DNA from 2 places in the Arthrobacter sp. NicSoilC5 genome. Region 2 is predicted to be linked to the other one. Evidence: predicted binding sites of a transcription regulator. Region 2 holds the regulator's gene; the other holds the start of a gene.
What was found. Region 2 encodes LexA, which represses DNA repair genes until DNA is damaged. Its sites were predicted from a motif close to TCGAACANNTGTTCGA; they were not measured.

Region 1 (4,499 bases), 1.8 Mb from region 2:
ACGTCTTTTTCGACACCTGCGTCTACCACCAGCCCGGAATCGACCTGCTGCTGGAAGTCATCCCGACGCAGAACATCCTCTTCGCCTCCGAGATGATCGGCGCGGTCCGGGACATCGACCCGTGGACCGGCCACCACTTCGACGACACGGCACGCTACATCGACGACGCCGGCCTTGACGAGGCCGAACTGGGCGCCATCCAGGAACACAACGCACGCAACGTTTATCCACGCCTTGACGCCCTGCTCACGCAGCAGGGCCGGTGACATGCCTTCGGAGGGAACAATGATGCAGGAACTCGGCGTGGTCCACACCAATATCACCCGCGCCGGGGAAGACGCCGTCAAGGCCCTCTCCGCGTTCGGCGTCAGCACTGTGCATGAGGCCATGGGCCGCCTGGGGCTCATGCGGCCCTACATCCGCCCCGTCTACCCCGGCGCCACCCTGTGCGGCACCGCTGTCACCGTCCTGCTCCAGCCCGGCGACAACTGGATGCTGCACGTTGCAGCCGAACAGCTCCGGCCCGGAGACGTGGTGGTGGCAGGGTGCACCACGGAATGCGAGGACGGCTTCTTCGGCGAATTGCTGGCAACGTCGCTCCGGGCACAGGGCGCAGCCGGCCTGGTCATCGACGGCGGCTGCCGCGATGTCGCAGCACTCCAGGCCATGGACTTCCCCGTTTTCAGCCGCGCCATCAATTCCAAAGGCACTGTCAAGGCAACGCTCGGTTCCGTGAACGTCCCGGTGGTCTGCGCCAACGCACTGGTCACCCCCGGGGACGTGGTGATTGCCGACGTCGACGGCGTGGTGGTGGTGCCCGCCGCCCGCGCCGCCGAAGTAGCGGCAGCCGCCAGGAAACGCGAAGAGAACGAAGAAGCCAAGCGCGGGCGCTTCGCAGCAGGAGAGCTCGGCCTGGACATCTACAACATGCGCGGACCGCTTGAAGCGGCGGGGCTGCGGTACGTGGATTAAACGGCGCGGACGGCAGGACCGCCGTAATCGAGTGCAATGCGCCGCGCGGCCTCCGTCAGCTGCGGGAGGACCGTTGCCTCGATATCCCGGGCCGCTGCCCGGTGTGTCTGCAGGGACACATTGGCCGCGGCAACAACCTCGTTTCCGCGGCGGACCGGGACGGCCACACCGCGCAGGCCCTCTTCGAGTTCCTGGGAGACCATGGACCAGCCCCTGGTCCGCGCCGCTTCCACCTCTGCCCTGAGGTCCTCCACACTGCCGATTGAGCGGTCGGTAAAGCGGCGCAGCTGGACCGACCGGAGGTACTCCTCCAGCTGTGGGCCAGGCAGCCCGGCAAGCAGGACGCGGCCCATGGAGGTTGCCCACGCCGGGAAGCGGGTCCCGACGGTGATGGAAACGCTGAGCAGCCCCGGAGACGGCACGCAGGCCACGTAGACCACGTCGCCGCCGTCGAGGATGCACAGGGCTGTTGTTTCATTGAGCTCCGCCGCCAGGTCCCTGAGATGGGGCTCGGCCACCCTGGGCAAGGTCAGGCCCGCGAGGTAGGAACGGCCGACGTCCAGGGACCGGGCCGTGAGTTCGAAGGCCGGCCCCTCGGCGCGGATGTACCCGAGGTCCGCCAGGGTCAGCAGGAAGCGGCGGGCGGAGGCACGGGTCATGTCCGTCCGGGCAGCCACCTGCGACACGGTCAGCCGGGGCTGGTCCGGAGTGAAAGCGAGCAGGACGTCGAATGCCTTCTCAACCGACTTCACGAAGTAGGCTGCCTGCTCCTCCATTGACGTTGCTGTTCCTCTCTGAACGGTTGGCGTGCCTGCGCCGGCCTGCCGGCCTGCGGTGCCTGTTTGATCTTATCGTTCGGCGCGTCCGCCTTTCAGTGCTTTTCCCGGAGCTCTCCCAGGGTCTGCTCCAGCAGCTGGCAGGCCCGCCCGTCCAGGCCGAGGAGGGGCACCATGGCCACGGCTTGCTCACGGAGGTGGTCCCACCCATCGATGCACCGGACCCCCAGCTCCATGGCCCGCTCCACGCTGGCAGTGGCATGGCCGGCGTAGACGTAGTCGTAGAGCACAGCATCGGGGGCCAGCCGGGCGCCGCCCCAGACCGGACCGTCGGTGGCCTTTTTCCCGACAGGAGTCGCATTGACAATCAGGGACGCCCCGGGCGCCAGATCCTGCGCCTCCTGCCAGGTGACGGCCCGGGCCTCGATGCCGAAGCCGTTGGCGAGGTCCAGCAGCTCCTCCGACGCGTGGGGATCGCGGTCCGCAATGGACACTCTTCCCACCTTGTCCTTCAGCGCGATCAAGGCCGCCCGGGCTGCTCCCCCGGCACCCAGCAACAGCGCGTGGCGCTGGTACCAGCCCTCCAGCAGGACGCCCACGGCGGTAACATCCGTGTTGTGCCCCGCCAGCCGGCGGTCCTGCCGTACCAGCAGGTTGCAGGCACCACTGAGTTGGACGGGCCTGGTGGCTTCATCAGCGGTTTCCGCCGCCCAGTGCTTGTGCGGCATGGTCACGTTGGCCGCCACGATGTCCGGTTCCAGGAGCCTGCGCCGGACGGCGCCAAGATCGGCGTCCGGCGCCACGTCCCAGGCCTCATAGGTCCACCCGCTGCCGAGTTCCTGCAGGACCGGATTCCACAGGCCGGGGGACATGGCCTGTGATGCGGCGGAACCGATCAGGACCAGCCGGGATGCGTGCCCGCGTCGTTCGGCCATGATGCACCTTTCCTTTTGCCGTTGTGATTGGCGTCACGGCCTAGTATCCTCTTTCTAGGCGCATTCCGCACACCTGTTCGCATTGCGTACAAATAATGACAGATCCCCACCTTCAGCGTGGAAGGGAACCCCACCATGACCCACATCGCAGCAGGAGCCCAGGCGCAGTCAACGCCTGAAGCACAACGCCAGCTCAAGCGCGCCCGGAAAGCCGCGCTGGCTGCCTTCCTTGGCGGCGCCCTGGAGTACTACGACTTCTTCATCTATGCCACCGCCGCGTCGCTTGTGTTCTCGAAGATCTTCTTCCCGGCCGGCGATCCCACGGTGGCCCTTATCGCCTCCTTTGCGACGTTCGGCGTCGCCTACGTCGCACGGCCCTTCGGAGCTGTGGTGTTCGGTCATCTCGGTGACAAGATCGGCCGCAAGAACACCCTGGTGCTCACCCTGGTGCTCATGGGCAGTGCCACTTTCCTGATCGGCGCCCTGCCCGATTTCAACGCAGCCGGCTACTGGGCCCCGGCACTGCTGGTGGTGCTGCGCCTGATGCAGGGCCTGTCGGCCGGAGCGGAAACCGCAGGTGCTTCCGCGCTGTCCACGGAGGAAGCACCCGAAGGCCGCCGCGGCTTCTTCGCCAGCTTCGCCATGAGCGGCATCTCCGCCGGCATCGTCCTCGCGTCCCTGGCCTTCCTGCCCGTGGCCGCCATGAGCGAGGCGGACCGCCTCGCCTGGGGCTGGCGGATCCCGTTCTGGCTCTCCCTGGTGGTCCTGATCGTCGCCTACCTGGTCCGCCGCTCGCTGGAGGAGCCGGAGGTCTTTGAGGAAAAGCATGACCACGGGGAACTGGTGAAGCTCCCCTTCGCCAAGATGTTCCAGACGCACCCGGCCCAGTTCTTCCAGGTGGCGCTGATGTCCTTCGAGACCGTCACCAACACGTTCATGCAGTCCTTCGGCCTGGCCTATGCGGTGTCGGTGGGCGTCCCCGCCTCCACCATGCTCTGGGTCAGCATCCTGGGCAACGTGCTGGCGATCGCCAGCCAGCCCCTGATGGCACGCTGGTCCGACAGCTTTGGCCGGCGCCCCATCTTCATCAGCGGCGTGCTCGGTTCCGGCGCCATGATCTTTGTCTACTTCTGGGTGATCTCCACCGGAAACATCCCCATGATCTTCCTGACCAGTACGCTGATCACCGCCGGCACCTACTCCATGTCCAACGCAATCTACCCGGCCTGGTTCTCCGAGCTCTTCAACGTCAAGGTCCGGTACTCCGGCATGGCAATCGGACTCCAGGTCGGCATCCTGTGCGCCGGCTTCACCCCGCTGCTCGGCACCGCCCTGGTGGGTGCCGACAAGGCGAACTGGGGACCGGCAGCCTGGATCGTGGCAGGTTCCTCGATCCTCGCGGTGGCGGGCGCCTGGTGGGCGCGCGAAACTGCAAAGACCCCGCTCCGCGAGCTGGGCAACCACGTAAAGTAACGGCCTTCGCAGCCACACCGCAAAACTGAAGAGGACGACGGCGGGAAGCACCCGCCGTCGTCCTCTTCAGTTAAGCTCCGGATAAAGTCAGCCGCGGGCAGTGAGGTCCGCGGAGATGAGCTTGGCCGTGGCCACGATCTCCTGCGCCACCGAAGCCAGGTACGCCTGCGGATCCGGCTTGGCCTCCACGGACTGGGCCTGCAGCGAAACGTTCACCGCCGCCACCACCTTGGCCCCGTCATAGACCGGGGCGGCCACGGACATGAGGCCAAGCTCCAGCTCCTGGTCCAGGAGGCACCAGCCCTGCGCCCGGACGGTGTCCAGCACCTTCAGCAGTTCCGGG
Region 2 (4,499 bases):
CCATCACCGTTGATGCCCTGAACGCCGCAGCTGCCAACCTGGAGCTGGCTCTTGCCGGCGCGCCGAACGGTCTGCTTCCCAACGGGCTGAATGATGAACAGCTCGACTGCGTGGACCAATTGCGTGAAGCGTGCCGCGCCGCGTTGTCCGATTCCAAAGGGGACAGCAACACCACAGCCGACGGCGGGCGGCAGCTGGCGCGTTCCCGGCTGATGCTCATCCTGGAACTCTGCGAAAGGCTCATTGCTGCACGCGAGAACCGCGAAGTGGTGTGGTTTTCCCGCGCCAGCACCTTCGACCCCGGCCAGGGATACTCACCGCCCGATGACAGTGCACCGGTGCTGATTAACATAGCCCCGCTGTCCGTCGCCGGCAGGCTGCGGGAGGGGCTTTTTGCGGACCATACCGTCGTGCTGACCTCTGCCACCCTGGCCATTGGCTCCGCCTTTGAACCGGCGGCCGGGGGACTGGGCCTGGTAGGCGACGGAGCCCCCAGCTGGACGGGCGTGGATGTTGGCTCGCCCTTCGACTATCCCAAACAGGGCATCCTCTACGTCGCCGGCCACCTGCCCAAGCCCGGCCGCGGCGTGTCACCGGAAGCGCTGTCAGAACTCGAAGCACTCATCAAGGCATCCGGTGGGGGCGCCCTGTGCCTGTTCTCCTCGCGTCGGGCCGCCGAAGAGGCCGCCGATGCCCTCCGGCCCAAGCTCAATATGACTGTTCTCTGCCAGGGCGAGTCGACCATGACCGCCCTGGTGAAGCAATTCGCCGACGAACCGGACACCTGCCTCTTCGGAACCATGTCCCTGTGGCAGGGCGTCGACGTTCCCGGAGGATCCTGCCGGCTGGTGGTGATAGACCGCATCCCCTTCCCGCGGCCGGACGATCCCCTGATGACGGCGCGTTCGCGTGCCGTGGCGCAGGCAGGGGGAAACGGCTTCATGTCCGTTTCCGCCACCCACGCGGCCATCCGGCTTGCGCAGGGCGCCGGCCGCCTGATCAGGTCTACCGGGGACAAAGGGGTGGTGGCTGTCCTGGACTCACGGCTGGCCACCGAACGCTATGCGGGATTCCTGCGCGGGGCGCTGCCCCCGTTCTGGGCCACCACCGATCGCGCCAAGGCGCTGGCTGCGCTCACCCGGCTTGGTGCAGACGCTTCCTGAGAAACCGCCGGACAACGCCTGCGCGGATGCCGCGCAGGCGTGCGCAGGCTAGAGCGAACGCAGGACTGAGACGACCTTGCCCATGATGGTGGCGTGGTCGCCCAGGATTGGTTCGTACTGCGTGTTCTGGGGGAGCAGCCAGGTGTGTCCGTCGCGCTGGCGGAACGTCTTCACGGTCGCCTCGTCGTCCAGCAGGGCAGCAACAATGTCCCCGTTGGCAGCGTCAGCCTGCCGCCGCACCACCACCCAGTCGCCGTCGCAAATGGCGGCGTCCACCATGGAGTCACCGGCCACCCTCAGCATGAAAAGTTCGCCCTGGCCCACCAGCTGGCGGGGCAGCGGCATGACGTCTTCCACGAGCTGTTCGGCGAGGATGGGGCCGCCGGCGGCAATCCGGCCCACCAGCGGAACCATGGCCGTATCCAGCGCGGTGGGCAGTTCGGTGACCGTGGCGCCGCCGCCCGCAGCCTGCGGCGCAGGAGACGCGCCGGCGCCTTTGCCCCCGCCGTCGAGCGTGAGCGGCATCAGCACTTCCATGGCGCGCGGCCGCTTGGGGTCGCGGCGCAGGTAACCCAGCTTCTCCAACTGTGAGAGCTGGTGGGTCACGCTGGACAGGCTCGCAAGGCCGACGGTATCGCCGATCTCGCGCATGGAGGGCGGATAACCGTTCTCGTTGACCGAGCGCTGGATGGTTTCGAGGATCTTTTTCTGCCGTGGGGTCAGGCCCTTGGCTGTCCTCTTGGATTGCGGGGCGGTCCTGCCCCCGGCGGCTGCTGCTGCCATATTCGCCAATGCCTTTCGCTTGCCGCCGGATCTTCCGTGTGCCGCTGTTGCACAGTGCCGCCGGAAGGACTCCCACTGTCATTGTCAGACCCTGCTGTTCAACTTCAGTGGTGGATGTTCTGTGGTTCCAAAACTAGGCCAGCCACATTGCTTTTTCAAACATTTGTTCTAGCGAGTCTCGACATTGTTCGTTGATAGGTGCTAAAACTTAACATGCAAAGTTCGAACATGTGTTCTAACCAGCAGATGCCCCATTCGAATACGCGGCCGGGAGAAGTCACGGCGCGATATGCGCGGCAAGGCAGCAGCGGGCGGACACCCGGGCAGCACGGCAAGTCCAGGAGGGCTTAGTTCATGTCAGCTTTATCTCTTCACCAGGTTTCACCTTCGTCCGCACCCCTGCGGCTGACCCGCCGGGGGAGGATCGTCCTGATCGGAGTTCCGCTCGTGCTCCTGGCTGTACTCCTGCTGTCGCTTTCGGGCCTCTTCCACTCCCCGGCCAAGGCCTCGGATTCGGCCGCCGACCTTGCCGTGACGCCCACCGTCACGGTGACCGTGCAGTCCGGCCAGTCGCTGTGGGCCATTGCGGGCGCCGTCGCTCCGGACCGGGACGCCCGGGACGTCGTGGCAGACATCGTCCAGCTCAACAACCTTGCCGCGGGCACCGTTCTTCCGGGCCAGCAGCTCTTCGTCCCCACTCACTGACCGTCCCCGCCCACTGACTGTCCCGCCCACTGACCGGCCGCCCACTGACCGGCCGCCCACTGACCGGCCGCCCACTGACCGGCCGCCCACTGACCGGCGCCACCCCTGAGTTCGTGGCCTCTGCGAGGGTGGCCTGCCTGGCTGGCTGGCAAGCCCTGGAGCGGGCCGCCGCGGGACATGCCGAGGGCGAACAGGAACCGTCACATTTTCCGGTCGTTGCCGCGGCAACTAAACTGTTCAGGTGAACGACCAGCTAGAACGTCTGAACCGGCTTCCCCTCCGCAGCAACCTCCGCGGCCTGACCCCTTACGGGGCGCCCCAACTGGACGTCCCCATTCTGCTGAACGTCAATGAAAACACCCATGGTGTCCCCGCCGACGTGCGCGCAGCCATCAGTGCCGCCGTGACGGAGGCCGCTGCGGGTCTAAACCGTTACCCGGACCGTGAGTTCACCGCGCTCCGGAAGGCCCTGGCCGAATACCTCGGGCATGGGCTCGATGAAACCAACCTGTGGGCCGCCAACGGTTCCAACGAGGTCCTCCAGCAGATCCTCCAGGCCTTTGGCGGTCCGGGCCGCACCGCATTGGGTTTCCCGCCCACGTACTCCATGTACCCGCTGCTGGCCAGCGGAACAGACACGCAGTACATCACCGGGGAGCGCGCGGAGGGCTATGACCTCAGCGCGGAGTCGGCCGCGCGCCAGGTCAAGGAACTGCAGCCGAACATCGTGTTCCTCTGCTCGCCCAACAACCCCACCGGGACCGGACTTGGGCTGGACGTCGTGGAGTCCGTCTACGAGGCCGGTTCGGACAGCCAGGCCATCGTCATAGTCGATGAGGCGTACCACGAGTTCGCGCACGACGGAACGCCCAGCGCGCTGACGCTCCTGCCCGGCCGTGAGCGGCTGATCGTGTCCCGCACCATGAGCAAAGCGTTCGCCCTGGCGGGGGCCCGGCTCGGCTACATGGCCGCTGCACCCGAGGTCACCGACGCCCTGCGCCTGGTCCGCCTGCCGTACCACCTGTCCGCCATCACCCAGGCCACCGCCCTGGCCGCACTCGAACACCGCGAAGCGCTCATGGCCGACGTCGAGGACATTAAGAAGCAGCGGGACCGCATCGTGGCCGAACTGACCAGGATGGGCCTCAAGCCCGCCGCGTCGGACTCCAACTACGTGTTCTTTGGCGGCCTGGAAAATCCGCACCAGGTCTGGCAGGAACTGCTGGACGCGGGCGTGCTCATCCGGGACGTGGGCATCCCCGGCCACCTCCGGGTCACCGCAGGCACTGAGGCGGAAACCACAGCCTTCCTCACGTCCCTGGAACGCATCCTTGCCGACCACGCCGCGCTTCACGCCTAGACTTGATACTGCGGCGCTGGTCGCCTTGAACCACTCCTTCTCCCACTAAGGATCCTTCACCATGAGTCCAACCGGATCGAATACGGCTGCTGCCCGGACCGCCCGCATGGAGCGTGCCACCAGCGAGTCCTCCGTACTCGTGGAGATCAACCTCGACGGAACCGGCGTATCGGACATCGATACCTCGGTGCCGTTCTACGACCACATGCTGACCGCCCTGTGCAAGCACTCACTGATCGACATGACGGTCAAGGCCACCGGCGACACCCACATCGACGTCCACCACACCGTGGAGGACGTCGCCATCACCTTCGGCGAGGTCCTCCGGACCGCCCTGGGCAACAAAGCAGGGATCCGCCGGTTCGGCGAAGCCACCGTGCCGCTGGATGAGGCCCTTGCCAATGCGGTGGTGGACGTGTCCGGCCGCCCGTATCTGGTGCACGGGGGTGAGCCGGCGGGCCAGGAATACCACCTGATCGGCGGCCACT

Region 1: a site for LexA is predicted at 2,749-2,764, ahead of LDO22_RS13390 (shikimate dehydrogenase). Genes of this name have one in related genera too.

Annotation. Positions count from the first base shown of each region.
Region 1 is NZ_AP024660.1:2,858,340-2,862,838, forward strand. It holds gene LDO22_RS13375 (amidohydrolase family protein) at 1-266, shown strand, start outside; gene ligK (4-carboxy-4-hydroxy-2-oxoadipate aldolase/oxaloacetate decarboxylase) at 289-972, shown strand; gene LDO22_RS13385 (IclR family transcriptional regulator C-terminal domain-containing protein) at 969-1,748, opposite strand; gene LDO22_RS13390 (shikimate dehydrogenase) at 1,844-2,683, opposite strand; gene LDO22_RS13395 (MFS transporter) at 2,819-4,156, shown strand; gene LDO22_RS13400 (IclR family transcriptional regulator C-terminal domain-containing protein) at 4,244-4,499, opposite strand, start outside.
Region 2 is NZ_AP024660.1:4,611,065-4,615,563, forward strand. It holds gene LDO22_RS21385 (ATP-dependent DNA helicase) at 1-1,163, shown strand, start outside; gene lexA (transcriptional repressor LexA) at 1,212-1,946, opposite strand; gene LDO22_RS21395 (LysM peptidoglycan-binding domain-containing protein) at 2,301-2,651, shown strand; gene LDO22_RS21400 (histidinol-phosphate transaminase) at 2,893-4,011, shown strand; gene hisB (imidazoleglycerol-phosphate dehydratase HisB) at 4,073-4,499, shown strand, end outside.